Regions from separate parts of the Mesorhizobium sp. M4B.F.Ca.ET.058.02.1.1 genome, predicted to be linked through region 3. Evidence: riboswitches for the same ligand, from Rfam matches in the RefSeq annotation. Region 3 holds a riboswitch; each other region holds the start of a gene.

Region 1 (3,255 bases), 1.7 Mb from region 3:
GATCGCCGCCTTCGCGATATTTCGCCGCCATCGCCGCCATGCCCTCTTTCTGCGCCTCGGCGCGGATGTCGTGGGAAATGCGCATGGAGCAGAATTTCGGCCCGCACATCGAGCAGAAATGCGCCAGCTTGTGCGCCTCCTTGGGCAAGGTCTCGTCGTGGAACGAGCGCGCCGTTTCGGGGTCGAGCGACAGGTTGAACTGGTCTTCCCAGCGGAACTCGAACCGCGCGCGGGAAAGGGCATCGTCCCTGACCTTCGCCGCCGGATGGCCCTTGGCGAGATCCGCGGCATGCGCAGCGATCTTATAGGTGATCACGCCGGTCTTGACGTCGTTGCGGTCGGGCAGGCCGAGATGTTCCTTCGGCGTGACGTAGCAGAGCATTGCCGTGCCGAACCAGCCGATCATGGCAGCACCTATGCCGGAGGTGATGTGATCGTAGCCCGGCGCGATGTCAGTCGTCAGCGGCCCCAGCGTATAGAACGGCGCCTCGCCGCAGACGGCGAGCTGCTTGTCCATGTTCTGCTTGATCTTGTGCATCGGCACATGACCGGGCCCCTCGATCATCACCTGGCAGTCCTTGGCCCAGGCGATCTGAGTCAGCTCGCCTAGCGTTTCCAGCTCGGCGAACTGCGCGGCGTCGTTGGCGTCGGCGATCGAGCCCGGACGAAGCCCGTCGCCGAGCGAGAAGGACACGTCGTAGGCGCGACAGATGTCGCAGATCTCGGCGAAGTGTTCGTAGAGGAAGCTCTCCCGGTGATGGTGCAGGCACCATTTGGCCATGATCGAGCCGCCGCGCGAGACGATCCCGGTCACCCGGTCGACGGTCAGCGGGATATAGTGCAGCCGCACGCCGGCGTGGATGGTGAAATAGTCGACGCCCTGCTCGGCCTGCTCGATCAGCGTGTCGCGATACACCTCCCAGGTCAGGTCCTCGGCGATGCCGCCCACCTTTTCCAGCGCCTGGTAAAGCGGCACCGTGCCGATCGGCACCGGCGCATTGCGCACGATCCATTCGCGAATGTTGTGGATGTTGCGGCCCGTGGAAAGATCCATCACCGTGTCGGCGCCCCAGCGGATCGCCCACACCATCTTCTCGACCTCTTCGGCCATCGACGAGGTGACGGCGGAGTTGCCGATATTGGCGTTGATCTTGACCAGGAAATTGCGGCCAATGATCATCGGCTCGCTCTCGGGATGATTGATGTTGGCGGGAATGATCGCCCGTCCGCGCGCCACTTCGTCGCGCACGAATTCCGGCGTGACGAAGTCGGGGATCGCCGCGCCGAAGGCTTCGCCGTCGCGCTTAAGCTTGCCGCGCAGGGCCTCGCGGCCCAGATTCTCGCGGATCGCGACGAACTCCATCTCGGGCGTGATGATGCCGGCGCGCGCATAGGCAAGCTGGGTCACCGCCTTGCCGGCCTTGGCCCGCAGCGGCCGATTGCGGACCGGAAATTCCGGCGTCAGGCGCTCGCCCGTCGCGAACCCGTTGTCTTCCGGCCGCACGTGGCGGCCGTCATAGGCCTCGACATCTCCGCGCGCCGCGATCCAGTCCTGCCGAGGCCGGGCGAGGCCCCTTTCGATGTCCGTTTCGATCGCAGGGTTGGTATAGGGGCCGGAGGAGTCATAGACCGTCACCGGCGGCTCGCCGGCGGTCGGATGGACGGCGATCTCGCGCATCGGCACCCTGATCCGCGGGTGGAGGCTGCCTTGCTTGTGGATCTTGCGTGAGGCGGGCAGCGGTCCCGTCGACACGGTGGGGGTGAGGGCATTCATCTTGAGGCTCCTTTGCTCATGCATTGGAGACCCAGTTCTGTGCCGGAAGGATGAAAAGACGCTTTGGTCGCCCTGCCGAAACAGGACCTCGGGCATAGACTCCCGCGAAGCGCTTGCACCGTCCCTACGCCAGTATGAACTGGATCAGGTTCAACGGGTCACTGCGCCGCGAAAGCCAGCAGTATCTCAGCCCCTTGCCGGGACTCCCCTGGTGAATGCCTCAGGTTGGACGGGCGGGCGCCACTTTGTCAAGCCGTGTTCGGCCAGTCATCTCATACAGTCAGTCTGTCCCGTCAGCACCGCTACCCGGCTAGATCCCGACCACCAGGGCGCCGCCGCTGAGACCCGCACCTGCCGCCGCCAGGAGAACCTTTTCGCCTGGCCTAAACGGCTGCTTCCGATGCGCGAGCGACAGCGAGAGCGGGATCGTCGCGGCGGAGGAATTGCCGTATTCGACGATCGTCTTGACGATCGCACGATCATCGATACCGAGGTTTCGCCCGACGGCATCGAAGATGCGGACGTTGGCCTGATGCGGTGCGAACCGGTCGATGTCTTGCGGTCGCATGCGGGCAGCAGTGAGCGCCTCCCGCGAGCAGGCGGTCATCATCTCGACCGCCTTGGCGAACACTTCGCGGCCGTCGGTGATCGTCATCCGGGTCTCAGCGAGATCGAGGTCGGCGTGGAAGGGCTTGTTGCTTCCGCCCGCCGGAATCTGGATCAGCCCGTAGCGCGATCCATCGGAATCAACCGATGCGCCGAGAATGCCCCGATCCGGTTCATCGCCGGGCCCGATCACCACGGCGCCGGCGGCATCGGCGAACAAAACCGCGCTGGCGCGCTCGGCCGGGTTGATGCGGCGGCTAAGGATGTTCGCGGCAATGACGATGGCGGCTTTGCCGTGCAGGCGGGTGAAGCCATCGGCAAACATAAGCGCATAGATGAAGCCGGCGCAGGCGCCGGTCAGATCGATCGCGCCGGCGCGGCTCAGTCCCAACCGATGCGCGACCAGCGGCGCGCTGGGCGGCAGGAGGTGATCAGGCGTCGAGGTGGCAAGCAACAGAAGACCGATGTCGCCGCGGTCGATGCCGGCATTCGTCAGCGCCATGTCGCCGGCTTGCGCGGCAAGGCCCGACAGTGTGTCGTCGTCGGTTGCCCAGAAGCGCGACCGTATCCCGGTGCGCCGCTCGATCCAGCCGGGCTCGAGCCCGAGACGATCTTCGATCTCCTGATTCTCGACCCTGCGCGCCGGCGCATGATGGCCGAACCCGAGAAGGCGCGACGACCTGCTCATGGCTTAGCGCCGAAGCGTTCCCCGGCCTCCTCGATGGCGTCATAGAGACCGTCGAGTTCTTCGCCGGTGATGCAATAGGGCGGCAGAAGATAGAGGACATTGCCGAGCGGACGCACCAGCAGCCCGCGCTCGAGGAAGAAAGCGCGCAGCTTCGGCCCGATCTCGGCCAGATAGCCGGCGGAGCCGG
Region 2 (3,255 bases), 620 kb from region 3:
CAGCGAGGTTTCCGCCGGGCTCGCCGAAAAGTACCGGCGCGGCGCCACCGGCAGGTTGGCGTCGCCGACGGTGTTGGCGCCGAGCCGCGTCAGTGCAAGCACTACGGCGAAGGTCAGCGCGATCTGCAGCAGCGTCAGCGTCACCGCCCGCGCCGGATCGAAATCGAAGCGCAGCGCCTGGTAGATGGCGACCTCCAGCGTCGTGGCGGCCGGCCCGCCGCCGAGCGTCAGCACGATGGTGAAGGAGGTGATGCAAAGCATGAAGACCAGCCCGGAGACACCGGGCAGCGCTGCCCGCAACGCCGGCCATTCGATCAGCCGGAAGGCGGGCCGACCGCCCATGCCGAGCTGGCTTGCCAATCGCCAGTGATTGGCCGGCACCGTGCCCAGCGCCTCGAGGAACAGCCGCGTGGCCAGGGGCAAGTTGAAGAAGACATGGGCAACGAGGATGCCGGACAGTCCGTAGATGCCCGGCCAGTTCCGTCCGCCGAGCAGGCCGGCGAAATAGCCGGCATTGCCGTAGAGCGCCAGGATGCCGAGCGCCGCGACAATGGCCGGCAGCGCCAGCGGCAGGGCGAAGAGCTGCAGGATCAGCCCGCGGCCCGGAAAAAGCGGATGCCGGGAGAGCGCGCGCGCGACGAACAGCGCCGGCACAACGGAAAGCAGGGTCGACAACAGCGCCTGCCAGAGTGTGAAGCGGACGACGCGCAGGATATAGGGATCGAAGGCCGAGGCGGCGCCGGAGAAATCATGCGCGCCTTCAAGGACGAGGCCGGCGAACGCCCCGCCGATCAGCAAGGTGATGGCGCCTAGCGCGGCGATGCCGGCGGTGATGCGGGGGTCAGAGCGAGGCGCGAGCTGCACGCTGCACCCTGGCGGAACTTAGCGAAAGCCGCGTTCCTTCGCCCCCCCTCTGTCCTGCCGGACATCTCCCCTCTAGGGGGAGATCAGCAGCGTCGACGCCGCGTTCCATCCCACACCGCCAAAGGTTGGCGAAAACCGCCGTGACAGCCAATCTCCCCCTTGAGGGGGAGATGTCCGGCAGGACAGAGGGGGTGGCTTGGCGCAGACATCGAGGCGATCGAAAGCCTACTTGCTCATCGCCGCCAGCCATTCGTCCACCCAGGCCTTGCGGTTGGCGGCGACCTCATCGGCGCTGAACAGCAAGGTCTTGGTCGGCTTGACCAATTTGTCGAAGGCCGGATTGAGCGGCTTGTCGGTCTTACCGGCCGGGAACATCCAGTTGGTCTCGGGGATGACATCCTGGAATTTCGGGCCGGTCATGAAGGCGATGAACTTCTCCGCCAGCGGATTCTTCGCCCCTGTCGTGGTGATGCCGGCAACCTCGATCTGCAGATATTCGCCCTCCTCGAAGGACGCGGCCTGGTAGCGTTCAGTTTTCTCGGCGACCATGTGATAGGCCGGCGAGGTGGTGTAGGACAGCACCATCGGCGCCTCGCCCTTGGTAAACAGGCCATAGGCCTCGCTCCAGCCCGGCGTCACCGTCAGCACCTTGGACTTGAGCTTGGCCCAGGCTTCCGGCGCCTTGTCGCCATAGACCGACTTGACCCAGAGCAGCAGGCCGAGGCCGGGCGTCGAGGTGCGTGGATCCTGGATGACGATCTTGTCGGTGGCGCTGCCCTCGACCAGTTCCTTCAGGCTCTTCGGCGGGACTTTCAGCTTTTCGGTGTCGTAGACGACGGCGAAATAGCCATAGTCGAACGGCACGAATGTGTCGTCGCTCCAGTTGCCGGGGACATTGAGGCCGGACACGTCGCCATGCGGCGCGAACAGGCCGCTCGCCTTGGCTTCGGCCGTCAGGTTGGTGTCGAGGCCGAGCACGATGTCGGCCTTGGTCGCCGCGCCCTCCAGCTTGACGCGGTTGAGTAACGCCACGCCATCGGCGACCGAGACGAATTCGAGATCGCAGCCGCATTCGGCCTCGAATTCCTTCTTTACCGCCGGGCCGGGACCCCAGTCGGCGGTGAAGCTCTCATAGGTATAGACGGTGAGCTTGTCCTTCGCGGCCGCCGGACCCGCCAGAAGCGAAACCAGGCCGGTTGCCAGAACAAGGTGGGACAAGAGCGTGCGCATCGGCGCCTCCTTCGTTGGTATTGAAAGGAATTGAGGCGCCGGATGGTCCGAGACGTCTAATCCCTCCGCCGGTACAAACCGGATCAGGTTCAGCGGGTTGGCGGTTGCCTCTCAGCCGGTCCGCGAAAACCCGCGTCCGGCACCCCGTTAGAGCGTTTCGACACATAGGCCCGGGCACGGCACCGCGCAAGCGGAAGTTTGCCGGGTGCCTGCACCCCCGGCTTCCGTTTCTCGGGCGGGGCTGGTAAGGGCGACGCCCATGGGCACATTCACCATCCTGCTTGGCGGCGACCTCGTCCGCACGCCGCGGCTCGACAGCCAGCTGGCCGGCGCGCGCGTCATCGCCGCCGATGGCGGCATCGGCCATGCCCGCATGCTGGGCCTGACGCCTGAGCTCTGGGTCGGCGATTTCGATTCCGTGCCGCCGGATTTGCCGGATGATCTGGCCGCCGTGCCACGCCAGGTGTTTCCGGCCGAGAAGGACAAGACGGACGGCGAGTTGGCGATCGCCGCCGCCCTCGAGCGCGGCGCCACCGGCCTCGTGCTGGCCGGCGCCTTCGGCGGCAAGCGCGCTGACCACGCCTTCCTGCATCTGGCACTCGCGGTTCGCCTGGCCGAGGCCGGCATGAGCGTGGTTATGACCAGCGGCGCGCAGGAAGGCATTCCGCTTTTGCCTGGCAAGGCCGGCTTCGACTATGCCGACGGCACGCTGTTTTCGGTGCTCGGCTTCTCCGACCTTTCCGGCCTGAGCGTCGCCGGCGCCAAATGGCCGCTCGATCACGTCGAGGTGACGTTCGGCTCGTCGCTGACTATATCAAACGAGGTCAAGGGGCGGCTTGAGATCGCGCTCGGCCACGGGCGCGCGTTGCTGCTCGCTCACCCCTATCCCCTTCCTGAAAGCTGACATGGCCCCGCCTCTTCTCAATCTCGACGGGATAAGACTGACCTTCGGCGGCACGCCGCTGCTCGATGGCGCGGCGCTCAGCGCGTCCGCCGGCGACAAGATCGCGCTGGTCGGCCGCAACGGCTCCGGCAAGTCGACGCTGCTCAAGATCGCCGCCGGCATGATCGAACCACAGGATGGCGAGGTGTTCCGCCAGCCTTCGGCGACGGTGCGTTACCTGCCGCAAATGCCCGACATGGATGGCTTCGCCAATGTGC
Region 3 (3,255 bases):
TTTGCCGCCATTGCCGCCATGCCTTCCTTCTGAGCCTCGGCACGGATGTCGTGGGAAATGCGCATGGAGCAGAATTTCGGCCCGCACATCGAACAGAAATGTGCCAGCTTGTGCGCCTCCTTGGGCAAGGTCTGGTCGTGGAAGGACCGTGCGGTTTCGGGGTCGAGCGACAGGTTGAACTGGTCCTCCCAGCGGAACTCGAAGCGCGCGCGCGAAAGGGCATCATCCCTGGTTTTCGCTGCCGGATGGCCCTTCGCCAGATCGGCTGCATGGGCGGCTATCTTGTAAGTGATCACCCCAATCTTGACGTCGTTGCGGTCGGGAAGGCCGAGATGCTCTTTCGGCGTGACGTAGCAAAGCATTGCGGTGCCGAACCAGCCTATCATGGCGGCACCTATCCCTGAGGTGATGTGGTCATAGCCCGGCGCGATGTCGGTCGTCAGCGGCCCCAACGTGTAGAACGGCGCCTCACCGCACACTGCGAGCTGCTTGTCCATGTTCTGCCTGATCTTGTGCATGGGGACATGGCCCGGGCCTTCGATCATCACCTGGCAGTCCTTTGCCCAGGCAATCTTGGTGAGTTCTCCAAGTGTTTCCAGTTCGGCGAATTGCGCCGCGTCGTTCGCATCGGCGATTGAACCGGGACGAAGGCCGTCGCCGAGCGAGAAGGAAACGTCATAGGCTCTGGCGATGTCGCAGATCTCCTCGAAATGCTCGTAGAGGAAGCTCTCCCGGTGATGGTGCAGGCACCATTTGGCCATGATCGAGCCGCCGCGCGAGACGATGCCCGTGACCCGGTCGACGGTCAGCGGTATGTAGTGCAGCCGCACGCCGGCGTGGATGGTGAAATAGTCGACGCCTTGCTCGGCCTGCTCGATCAGCGTGTCGCGATAGACCTCCCAGTTGAGGTCCTCGGCGATGCCGCCGACCTTTTCGAGCGCCTGATAGAGCGGCACCGTGCCGATCGGCACCGGTGCATTGCGCACGATCCAGTCGCGGATGTTGTGGATGTTGCGGCCGGTCGACAGGTCCATCACCGTATCGGCGCCCCAGCGGATCGCCCACACCATCTTTTCGACCTCTTCGGCCATCGACGATGTGGCAGCCGAGTTACCGATGTTGGCGTTGATCTTCACCAGGAAATTTCGCCCGATGATCATCGGTTCGCTCTCGGGATGATTGATGTTGGCGGGAATGATTGCGCGTCCGCGCGCCACCTCGTCGCGCACGAATTCGGGTGTGACGAAATCTGGGATCGCCGCGCCGAAGGCTTCGCCGTCGCGTTGCAGCTTGCCGCGCATCACCTCGCGGCCGAGATTCTCGCGGATGGCTACGAACTCCATTTCTGGCGTGATGATGCCGGCGCGCGCATAGGCAAGTTGGGTCACCGCCTTGCCCTGCTTGGCCTTGAGCGGCCGATTGCGTATCGGAAATTCCGGTGTCAGGCGCTCGCCGGTGGCGAATCCATTGTCTTCCGGCCGGACGTGGCGGCCGTCATAGGCTTCGACATCGCAACGCGCCGTGACCCATTCGTGGCGAAGCCGGGCAAGGCCTTTTTCGATGCTGGTTTGGACTGATGGATCGGTGTAGGGGCCGGACGGATCGTAGACGGTGACGGGCGGTTCGCCGGCCGTCGGATGGACGGAAATCTCGCGCATCGGCACCCTGATCTGCGGGTAGAGGACGCCGGGCTTGTGGATTTTCCGCGAGGCGGGCAGTGGTCCCGTCGACACGGCGGGGGTGAGGGCATTCATCGTGAGGCTCCTTTGCTCATGCATTGGAGACCCAGTTCTGTGCCGGAAGGATGAAAAGACGCTTCTGTAGACCTGCTGCAGCAGGACCTCGGGCGTAAACTCCCGCAAAGCGCTTGCACCGTCCCTACGCCAGTATGAACTGGATCAGGTTCAACGGGTCACTGCGCCGCGAAAGCCAGCAGTATCTCAGCCCCTTACCGGGACTCCCCTGGTGAATGCCTCAAGTTGAATGGGCCGGTGCTGCTTTGTCAAGCGCCTTCGGGCGCCTTCGGGCGCCTTCGGCCGGTGGCGACGTCCGGCGGCCGGCCGAGCGGAGAGCTCGCGCATGCATCGGGGACAAGTCACGCCCCGTAGACCAGGGCTGGAATGGCCAAAGTCTCATTCGCTTCGTGAAGGATGGAAAAACTGTATCGGCCATGTGCGTCGAGATCGACCGAGTAGCTCAGGCGGTCACGGATGTGGTTATCCTGGTCGAAGGCGACGATTTGCGGCTTCAGCGAGGTGATTTGCACCACGTCCAGGTAGATGGAGTTGCAGATATGATCTGGTCGTCGGGCTGGCAGGTGCAAGCGGCCGCTCTATTCAGGATGCGGCATCGGCGGCGTTCCCGATACCAATGATATCTTGCGGGCAACTTATGCAATCACCGGCTTCGTAAAACCCGACGGCGGCGGCCGTGTCCTGGCGCTGAGGATGTGCCGCTGTTCCAGCAGAGAAATCGCGTGGGCGCGGAGTTTTCGCTCTGCGAGGAAGAGTTGACGCAATCGTTTAGCTTGCTTGCAGTTCGTAGAGACCCGCCTTTGAAAGCAACTAAGCTATTGCATTGATATGTTGGTGCGCGATCGATCGCTACATAGCCGGCCGCCATTATCCGAGTATTGATCCGCCGGTGTTCGTGTTGCCGTATATGGCAATCCCTGCGAGATCGTCGCGGCCGGATCGGCCGCACCCTCTAGTCATAAAAGGGGAAGCGACCGAGAATTCCGCTGCCGAAAACTTCTCTGGCTTGGCTATGCATGCGGTAGATGAGATCGCCGCCTACCGCGACCTGGTCGAGGAAGGCATCGACGCCCAGTTCGGACAGCCTGGTTATCGCAATGCGTTAGCGGCTCAGACTTGCGGTCTCGAGAGCGGCCTTTGGGGGTCACCTCTTTTTTGTTTCAGAGGTTGGAAGACGGCTGCTCGTTACCCAATAGAAATGGCGACTACGGAACGCGATCGATCGCGGCCATCAGGAAACACCTGTCTTCGGCTCAACCTCGACATGGCGTCCGATCGACCGCAGATATACAGCTATCTCGTCCATGAGATGATCGCGTTCGCCGTAGATCTCAGCAATCCTGCGCAGCTGTGGCTCGACGGACCTCCGTTGCGCCGGCGTCAAATCAGCATCGCCAAAGACATATCCCAAGTTGCCAATCGCGCAAATGTTGCAGCCGGCCTCCACAACTGCTTGCACGAATGCCGGAATGTCTTTTTCTTGCATAGTCTTCATGTCGAA

What was found. A riboswitch is a leader RNA that binds a small molecule or an ion and turns the genes downstream of it on or off. The one in region 3 is predicted to bind thiamine pyrophosphate.
Region 1: another riboswitch for thiamine pyrophosphate. It lies ahead of thiC (phosphomethylpyrimidine synthase ThiC); the one in region 3 lies ahead of thiC (phosphomethylpyrimidine synthase ThiC).
Region 2: another riboswitch for thiamine pyrophosphate. It lies ahead of thiB (thiamine ABC transporter substrate binding subunit); the one in region 3 lies ahead of thiC (phosphomethylpyrimidine synthase ThiC).

The regions. Positions count from the first base shown of each region.
Region 1 covers NZ_CP034450.1:2,750,311-2,753,565, reverse strand. Annotated here, with positions in the region: gene thiC (phosphomethylpyrimidine synthase ThiC) at 1-1,774, opposite strand, end outside; TPP riboswitch at 1,878-1,994, opposite strand; gene EJ073_RS13750 (beta-ketoacyl-ACP synthase III) at 2,085-3,068, opposite strand; gene EJ073_RS13745 (adenosylmethionine--8-amino-7-oxononanoate transaminase) at 3,065-3,255, opposite strand, start outside.
Region 2 covers NZ_CP034450.1:5,095,367-5,098,621, reverse strand. Annotated here, with positions in the region: gene thiP (thiamine/thiamine pyrophosphate ABC transporter permease) at 1-864, opposite strand, end outside; gene thiB (thiamine ABC transporter substrate binding subunit) at 1,090-2,094, opposite strand; TPP riboswitch at 2,138-2,251, opposite strand; gene EJ073_RS24730 (thiamine diphosphokinase) at 2,354-2,998, shown strand; gene EJ073_RS24725 (ABC-F family ATP-binding cassette domain-containing protein) at 3,000-3,255, shown strand, end outside.
Region 3 covers NZ_CP034450.1:4,474,852-4,478,106, forward strand. Annotated here, with positions in the region: gene thiC (phosphomethylpyrimidine synthase ThiC) at 1-1,754, opposite strand, end outside; TPP riboswitch at 1,858-1,974, opposite strand; gene EJ073_RS21965 (hypothetical protein) at 2,096-2,323, opposite strand; gene EJ073_RS32960 (hypothetical protein) at 2,986-3,255, opposite strand, start outside.